2 regions of the Delftia sp. WSY_10 genome follow, and region 1 is predicted to be linked to the other one. Evidence: riboswitches for the same ligand, from Rfam matches in the RefSeq annotation. Region 1 holds a riboswitch; the other holds the start of a gene.

Region 1 (4,355 bases):
CGTGCCAGGCGTGTAATCGGTGCCGATGGCCAGCACATCGCGCGCCACGGCGTCCACGGAATGCAGCGGGATGTTGAGCATGGGGATGTCCGGAAAACAGCCAACAGGCTTTGGCAGGAATTCGAGGATTATTGACCTATCCGCGAAAGCAGGCCAAACCGCGGCATCCTAAGGTTCAGTCCTTGCTCGTTTTTCCAAAGGACTGTCTGTGTTCCCTCTCCTGCTGCTGGCTTTCGGTGTGCTTGCCGGCGTGACCACCGTGCTCTTCGGCTTTGGCGGCGGCTTCGTGGCCGTTCCGCTGCTTTATGCGCTGCTGACCTCCATCCACGGCGCGGACTCCGCCGTTGGCCAGGCTGCCATGCACATTGCCGTGGCCACCTCCACCTGCGTGATGATTTTTGGCGCCTCCATGGCCACGCTGCGCCAGCACCGCGCGGGCGCCCTGCCCTGGGATCAGGTACGGCCACTGGCTGGCTTCATCGCGGCCGGCGCCGTGGCGGGCGCGGCGGCCGCCACCTGGATCAGCGGGGAATGGGTGCGCTGGGCCTTCATCGCCTACCTGGCCCTGACCATCGCCGACGCGCTGCTGCGCCCAGGCTTCGTGCACGGCACCACCGCCGGCATGCAGCCCATGGGCCGGCGGGCAGCGGCCACGGCGGGCCTGGCCATTGGTGCGATCGCGGCCTTCCTGGGTGTGGGCGGCAGCGTGATGACCGTGCCGCTGATGCGCCGGCGCGGCGCCAGCATGGCGGCCGCCACGGCCATGGCCAGCCCGCTGTCCCTGCCCATGGCCGTGGCGGGCACCGCTGCCTACATGCTGGCATCGCGGGGCGCGGGGCTGGGCCCCTGGCATGTGGGTTATGTGGACCTGCAGGCCTTTGCGCTGCTGACGGCCGGATCGTGGACCGGCATCAGGCTGGCGGCGCCGCTGATCGGCCGCATTCCCGATGCCCTGCATGCCAAGGCCTACCTGGCCCTGCTGGGCCTGGTGCTGCTGGTCATGATCGTGGCCTGAGCGCTGCGCTCAACCCTCCTGGAAGATCGCCTCGATCCGGGTCTCGAACACCCGGGCAATGGCGAATGCCAGCGGCAGGCTGGGGTCGTAGCGGCCCGTCTCTATGGCATTGACGGTCTGGCGCGACACGCCCAGCAGGTCCGCCAGCGCAGCCTGGCTCCAGCCGCGCTCGGCGCGCAGTTCACGGATGGTGTTTTTCATCGCCGGGCCGCCTCTGCAGCGCGGCTCATCGGCTGCGCAGCCAGTGGGCCACCGAGGCAGCCACCCAGAGCGCACCCATCAAGGGCCACACCATGAACATGCTGAGCTTGGGAAAACCTGCCATTTCCAGGAATCCGTAGGTGAAGGTGATGCCGGCCGTGCCCGCCGCCGCAATCGCCAGTTGCTCCAGCATGGACTTGCGCAGGAACTCGTCGGTATCCCGCACCAGGCGCACGATGGCCCGCACGGCCAGCGCAAACGCCAGCATGGGGCTGAGCAGCAGGGCCGTGCGCAGGGCCCCGGCCTGCATGTCGGCGCTGAGCAAAAGCGCTCCCACCAACAGCGCCATGTAGAGCAGCAGCGCAAATCCCAGCTCCTTCTGGTAGCGGCGGTTGGTGACCGTTGTTTGATTCATGGAAGTCTCTCGCAATGTGTAAAGGATGCTTGACATTGTGCGATGCCACCCGCGGGCATGTCAAGCAAGCTTTACATCGGCACTGAACGCCCCGCCGTACAATCGCCGCCGTTGGTGCCAGCAGCCCCAGGGGCTGCGGTTAAACGGGAAACATGGGGCGGCCAGATAAAGCCGCCCGCATGTACTGCCCCCGCAACAGTGAGTGAAACGCCGCGTGCATGGCACCGGCCCCCGCCAAACCCGTGCCACTGGGCGTACAGCCCGGGAAGGCCTTGGCGAGTGCGTCACCAGTCTGGATACCGGCCAACAGGCGGCCGGCCGCGCATGCAGCGCAGCCGGTCTTTGTGGTTTCCGTGCCGGCGGGGTCGCTGGCGCGCAACTGGCTCGCATCCATGCACACCCTCGCCCTCGCGCGCGCCCCTGGCGCCGCTCTTCGCTCGCCCTCGGCGTTCCCCGTACTGCGCACGTTGTCTGCCCTGGCTGCGGCCTCGCTGCTGGCCTGCCAGGCCCAAGCACAGGCACAACAGGCGCAACAGGCGCAGCGGGCACAGACCTCCCAGCTCGATACGGTGGTCGTCACCGCCTCGCGCAGCGAGCAGCCCCTGCGCACCGTCACGGCCGACATGACCGTGATCGACGCCGAGACCATTGCCCACAGCGGCGCCACGGGCGTGGCCGACCTGCTGGTGCAGGTGCCGGGCGTGCAGATCAACCGCAACGGCGGGCCGGGCCAGGTCACTTCGGTCTACCTGCGTGGCACCAGCAACCAGCACACTGCCGTGTTCATCGACGGCGTGCGCTACAGCTCGCAGGAGCTGCAGGGCGGCGCGGTCTGGTCCACCCTGCCGCTGGCGCAGATCGAGCGCATCGAAGTCCTGCGCGGCCCGGCCGCCGCCATCTATGGCTCAGACGCCATGGGCGGCGTGATCCAGATCTTCACCAAGCGGGCGGACGGCCAGACCCGCGCCTATGCCGAGGCCGGCATAGGCAACCAGGGCACCAGCAAACTCGCCACGGGATTTCAGGGCGGAGCCAACGGCTTCACCTATGGCCTGAACCTGGCGGACGAGCGCAGCGACGGCTTCGACGTCTACCCCGGCAACACCTTCTCGCCCAACCCGGACAAGGATGGCTACAGCAACACCTCGCTGGGCCTGAACGCGGGCTACAAAACGGGCATCCACCAGATCGACGCCAGCCTGCTGCACAGCCGCCTGCGCACCCACTACGACCAGAGCCCGCCGCCGTTCGACGACTACGACGTGGTCAAGAACACCACCGGCAGCCTGCGCTGGCAGGCCGGCTGGAACGCTATGTACAAAAGCGTGGTCCAGATCTCCCATACCGACAGCCAAAGCGACCGCCACACCCAGTCGCCCGAACGCGCCGACGGCAGCTCCACCAACTACCTGCTGCAGAACCTGTTCACGCTGGGCCAGCACCGTTTCAACATCGACCTGGAGCGCCGCGAGGACAAGCTGGACACCCAATACGCCTGGACGCAGAACACCGACAGCCGGCGCGTGCAGAACTCCCTGTCGGCCGGCTGGCGCCTGACCGAGGGCCGCCACCAGTTCGACGCCAACCTGCGCCACGACCAGGTGCGCGACCAGCAGAACAAGACCACGGGCGGTCTGGGCTACGGCCTGCAGATCGACGAGCGCTGGCGCTGGGTGGCATCGGCCGGCACGGCCTTCAGAACTCCCACGCTGTACGAACGCTTCACGGGCCAGGCAGCGGCCGACCTCAAGCCCGAAAGCAGCACCAACGTGGAAACGGGCCTGCACTATGCGGCCGGTGCCAACCGCCTCTCGGCCGTGGTCTACCGCAACAGGTTCAAGAACCTGATCACCTACGACTGGAACAGCGCCGTTCCCTGCAACTGCTACCGCAACTGGCAGAGCGTGGAAATCACCGGCCTGACGCTGTCGGGCAGCACGCGCCTGGGCAGCGCCAATCTGGGCGCCTCGCTGGACTTCATGAACCCCGAGAACCTGGAGACCGGCAAGCTGCTGCCCTACCGCTCCAAGCGCATGCTCAAGCTCAACGCCGACACCCAGGCGGCCGGCTGGACGCTGGGCGGCGAAGCGCAGCTGTACAGCGGCCGCTATGCCGACGAGGCCAACACCTTCAAGCTGGGCGGCTACGGCGTGGTCAACCTCTACGCCCAGCGCCAGCTGACAAGGCAATGGACGCTGCTGGCCCGCGTCAACAACATCGCCGACCGCGACTACGCCCCCACGCGCGGCTATGCGAACGCAGGCCGTACCGTGTTCGTCAGCGTGCGCTGGACTCCCCTGCCCTGACCGCCATGCACCTGCTTGTGCGCCTGCTTTCGCGCCTGCCCCGCATCCTGCTGCTGACCGCCGTCCTGGCCTGCGCGGGCGGCACGGGCAACGCCTTTGCGCAAAAGGCGGCGGATGCGGGAACGGGCGGGGCAACCACCGCCTACGCCGTCACAGACATGCGCGGGCGGCAGGTGCGCCTGGAGCGGGTGCCGCAGCGCATCGTCTCGCTGCTGCCCTCGCTGACCGAATCGCTGTGCGCGCTGGAGGCCTGTGAGCGCATCGTGGGCGTGGACGAGTTCTCCAACCACCCGGCCCGCGTGGCCGCCCTGCCCAAGCTGGGCCACACTTTTGCCCCGCTGGTCGAGGCCACCGTGCGGCTCAGGCCCGACGTGGTGCTGATGGCGTATTCCGCACCCGTCATCGCGCAGCTGGAGCG
Region 2 (4,355 bases), on a different contig from region 1:
GGCCACGCTGGCCTCGCCCGAGGAGGCCCAGGCCGCCACCGGCTGCGTGATGGGATCGGTGCCGCCGTTCTCCTTCAACCCGCAGGTGCGCCTGGTGGTGGACCCGGCACTGGTGGAGCGCTTTGCCGAGATCGCCTTCAATGCGGGCCGGCTGGACCGCTCCATCGTGCTGGACTCGGCCGACTATGTGCGCATTGCCCGGCCCGCGCTGCACAGCCTGAGCGGGGATGGCGCCGATTGACCCGGGGGCCGGGCGGTGCCCACAATCGCAGCAACGCCCGCACATCCTCTCCTGACCATGACCACCCCTGCCAGGCAGTTCCCCGACCGGCCCGATGCGGCCGGCTTTGTGCGTGCGGCGCTGGCTGCCGCACTGGCCCAGGTGCAGTCGCATATGGATGCCGTGGACGCCGGCAGCGGCGAGGCCGAACGCATCCACCAGCTGCGCGTGGCCCTGCGGCGCCTGCGCACCCTGCTGCGCGAATGCGCAGGGCTGGCGCCCGGCATGCGCGCCGAATGGGATGCCCCGCTGGCACTGGCCTTTGCGCGCCTGGGCACGCTGCGCGATGCCGGCACCCTGGCCGACGTGGTGCGGCCGCTGCTGCAGGACGCCGATGCGCCCTTGTGCGATTGGGCCGTGCCGGATGCCGGGCAGGCCGACGCGGACGCGGCCGCTGCGGTGCGCGAGCCGCAGTTCCTGCAAACGCTGGCCGAGATCCATGCGCTGGCGCAGGCGCCTGCAGGCAAGCGGCAGCCCGGCCTGGTCAGCCTGTCCGCCGCAGGCACGCGCAAGTACCTGGCACGGCGGCTGGCGCGCCTGCACCGCCAGGTGCTGCGCGACGGCCGGCGGTTCGACCGCCTGCCGCTGGCGCAGCAGCACCGCGTGCGCAAGCGGCTCAAGCGCCTGCGCTACCTGGCGGACTTTGCGCGGGAATTCGCGCCCGGAATGTGGCCCGGCAAAAAGGGCCGGCGCTTTGCCGAGGCGCTGGTGCCCGCCCAGGACGCGCTGGGCCTGCACAACGACATGGCCGTGGCGGCCGCGCTTTTTCGTGACCAGGCCGGCACGGATCCGCGCGCCTGGTTTGCCGCCGGCTACCTGCAGGCCCGCCTGGCCACCAGCGCGCGCAGCAGCCGCCGCGCGCTGCGTGCGCTGGCCCGCGTGCCGGGCTTCTGGGCCTAGACCGCATCAGCGATAATCCGCCGCTGGCGCACCGCCGCAGCCCCTGGGCCGTGGCGGTGCGCTGTTGCTGAAGGTGCCCCATGCCGCTTGCCGGCCAGGGGTTCAACGGGAAGCAGGTGCGCGATGCCATCGAGGTGGCCGCTCGCAATGCCTGCGCTGCCCCCGCAACGGTCAGCGGAATACAACTCCCCACGCTGGCGCGCCACCCACCGGTTGCGCGCCGCAAGCCACTGTGTCTGGACGGACATGGGAAGGCGGGGATGCCTGCTGCAGCGCGCCCACCCTGCGCGCCGCAGCGTTCCGCAAGCCCGGATACCGGCCTTCTGCATTGCTTTCGGACGCCGCGGGAGTGCGCCTGTCCGGTCCGGCCCCAGCCTGCGCTGGCGTGGCCGGCTCCGGCGTGCGCGCCGTGCGGCGTGGTTCAGACGATAGGCCCCACGGGTGACTGGGGCAGTTGGATTCAACGCATGCGCTTCGCTTCCTCGGCCGCCGATTCCTCCGGCCTTCTCTCTGTTCTCCCTCTTGTCTCCAGCCTGCGGCCCGTAGCGGCCGCCGTCCTGCTGGCCAGCTGCGCTGCAGCGGCCGGCGCCGCGCAGGAGCCGGCTTCCGGGCGATCCACGGACTCCGCCGACGATGCGCTGGACGCCGTCTTCGTGACCGCCACGGCGCGGCCCGAGGCGCGCAGCCGCATCGCGGGCACCACGCAGACCATCGACCGCGAGGCCATAGAGCGCTCCAGCGCGCGCTCGGTCACCGACCTGCTGGCCGAGAACGCCGTGGGCTTTCTCAGCGAATGGACGGCGGCCCAGACCTCGATGAACCTGCGCGGCGCCTCCACCGACGGCCAGGGGCGCGACTTCCGCAGCCAGGTGCTGGTGCTGGTCAACGGCCGGCGCGCGGGCACGGCCAACCTGTCCAAGCTCAGCCCCTCGGATGTGGAGCGCATCGAGATCGTGCGCGGCCCGTCCTCGGTGATCTACGGCAGCCAGGCCATGGGCGGGGTGGTCAACATCATCATGAAGACGGGAGCGACAGCGCCCGGCACGCGCGCCCAGGTCCAGGCCGGCTCGTGGGACCTGTGGCGCACCGATGCGCAGACGGCCGGCGCCAATGACCGCTTCGACTGGTACTTCGGCGTGAGCGCAGGCGGGCGCGGCGACTACGAGTCGGGCGACGGCGGCATGCGCATGGAGAACACGGGCTGGAAGCGGCGCGGCGCCAGCGGCGCCCTGGGCTGGCAGCTGCACGAGCTGCACCGCGTGGAGCTGCAGCTGCGCACGGACGGCATCTACAACGCGGGCTTTCGCGGATCGGGCGCCAACATCTACAGCCGCGACAACCGCAGCAACCGCTCGCTGGACCTGACCTACGAGGGCGCACTGCCCGGCCAGCGCCTGAGCTGGACGACCCACCTCTACAGCCTGGTCGATACCGATGAGTTCAACTGGGCATCGCCCGTGATCCGCTCGGGCAACAGCGCCGTGCCCGGCACGGCGCGCGACTACAACCACCGCCAGCTGGACGCCACGGGCCTGCGCTTTCAGCCGCGCCTGCGTGTCAGCCAGACCAATGACCTGCTGATGGGCTTCGACTGGGAGCGCAGCAAGCTGCGCTCCGACCGCCTGCGCGTGGCCATGCCGGGCGGCCCGGCGGGCCAGGTTGCGCCCTACGACAACAACCAGACCGAGCAGGTGCACGCGCTGTACGTCGAGGACGCGCAGACCCTGTTCGACGACCGCCTGACCCTGCGCGCCGGCCTGCGCAAGACCTGGGGCACGACACGCTTCGACGAGACGCCCAACCTGGCCCTGGCCCAGGCCAGCACGCGCGACTACGACAACCACACCTGGTCGGCCGGCGCCACCTGGAAGGCCACGGACCGGCTCACGCTGCGCGCTGCGGCCTCCACGGGCTTTCGCGCGCCCACGGCCACGGAGCTGGCTTCGGACTTCACGGCCGTCGGCGGTGGCCGCACCTTCGGCAACCCCAACCTCAAGCCCGAGACCAGCCGCCAGATCGAGGTCGGCGCCGCGCTGCAGCAGCCCGGCTGGCGCGTGGATGCGGCCCTGTTCCAGAACACCATCAGCGACCGCATCATCACCGTCTCGCGCGGGGCCACGACCAATACCTCGGACTACGCCAACAACGCGGCCGACATCGTGGCGCGCGGCCTGGAAATGCAGGCCGACATGGACCTGGCGCGGGCGCTGAACCTGACGGGCCACCAGCTCAAGGCCTGGGCTGGCGGCTACTACCACTTCAGCATGCGGGACAAGGGATCGCCAGCGTCGGCCAATACCGACAAGGTGCAGCGCATGTACCGCTACGAGGCCTCGGCCGGCGTGCGCTACGGGCGCGGCAGCGGGCGCCTGCAGGGCGACTGGAGCCTGCAGCTGTCCACGCTGCTGCGCGGTCCCATGTGGTACGATACGGAAGAGGCGCTGCTCATCCCGCAGGGCGAGCCCCGCAGCACCTTCATCCACCGCAAGGGCGCCTTCACCATCTGGAACCTGCGTGCCGACTACCGCGTGTCGCCGGGCGTCAAGCTGTTCGCGGCCGTGAACAACCTGTTCGACCTGAACCGCCACCCCATCTTCATCGCGCTGGACCGTGCGCCCTGCATCGCCAACCCGGCGTACCAGAACGGCGGCTGCGGAACGTCGATGGCCGGGCGCGAACTCATGGTCGGCCTGCAGGCAGAGTTTTGATGAAGCACCCCCTGAGTCGCTTCGCGCCTTCCCCCGTGTGCACGGCGCCCTCTCTCGCTACGCGGGAGGGGGACGACACCCTCGGGGCGGGGCGGCGCGGCCGGCATAGGCCCTTCCTCGGTGTCCCTCGCTTTGGACTGCGCCGGTTTCATAGGTCATGTACGGCGCCTTGCGTCATGGAACACTGAGATGAAGGCTGTCTGCACACCACGCCGCCAGTTGCTGCGCCAGGGCGCGGCGGCGGCCCTGGGCTGCGGCCTGCCCGCGGCCTGGGCCGACACCGTCGCTGCAGGCGGTCCGGTGGTGCTGCAGGATGCGCTGGGCCGGCGCGTGGAGATTGCCGCGCCGCCGCAGCGCATCGTCTCCATCTTTGCCTCCAACACCGAGCTGGTGGCCGCGCTGGGCCTGCTGGACCGCGTGGTGGGCGTGGAGGATTTCACGCGCTTTCCACCGGGCGTGGAGCGCAT

What was found. Region 1 has a riboswitch for cobalamin ahead of ACF8ML_RS12840 (TonB-dependent receptor domain-containing protein). Riboswitches for the same ligand answer to the same signal wherever they lie in the genome.
Region 2: linked by a shared signal. The riboswitch ahead of ACF8ML_RS04590 (TonB-dependent receptor) and the one ahead of ACF8ML_RS12840 (TonB-dependent receptor domain-containing protein) in region 1 are both predicted to bind cobalamin.

Annotation. Positions count from the first base shown of each region.
Region 1 is NZ_JBICKY010000029.1:34,955-39,309, reverse strand. Features, by position in the region: gene ACF8ML_RS12860 (AraC family transcriptional regulator) at 1-81, opposite strand, end outside; gene ACF8ML_RS12855 (sulfite exporter TauE/SafE family protein) at 209-1,015, shown strand; gene ACF8ML_RS12850 (helix-turn-helix transcriptional regulator) at 1,025-1,216, opposite strand; gene ACF8ML_RS12845 (hypothetical protein) at 1,242-1,631, opposite strand; cobalamin riboswitch at 1,727-1,954, shown strand; gene ACF8ML_RS12840 (TonB-dependent receptor domain-containing protein) at 2,024-3,937, shown strand; gene ACF8ML_RS12835 (ABC transporter substrate-binding protein) at 3,943-4,355, shown strand, end outside.
Region 2 is NZ_JBICKY010000012.1:550,817-555,171, reverse strand. Features, by position in the region: gene ACF8ML_RS04600 (YbaK/prolyl-tRNA synthetase associated domain-containing protein) at 1-241, shown strand, start outside; gene ACF8ML_RS04595 (CHAD domain-containing protein) at 299-1,180, shown strand; cobalamin riboswitch at 1,235-1,519, shown strand; gene ACF8ML_RS04590 (TonB-dependent receptor) at 1,648-3,888, shown strand; gene ACF8ML_RS04585 (ABC transporter substrate-binding protein) at 4,078-4,355, shown strand, end outside.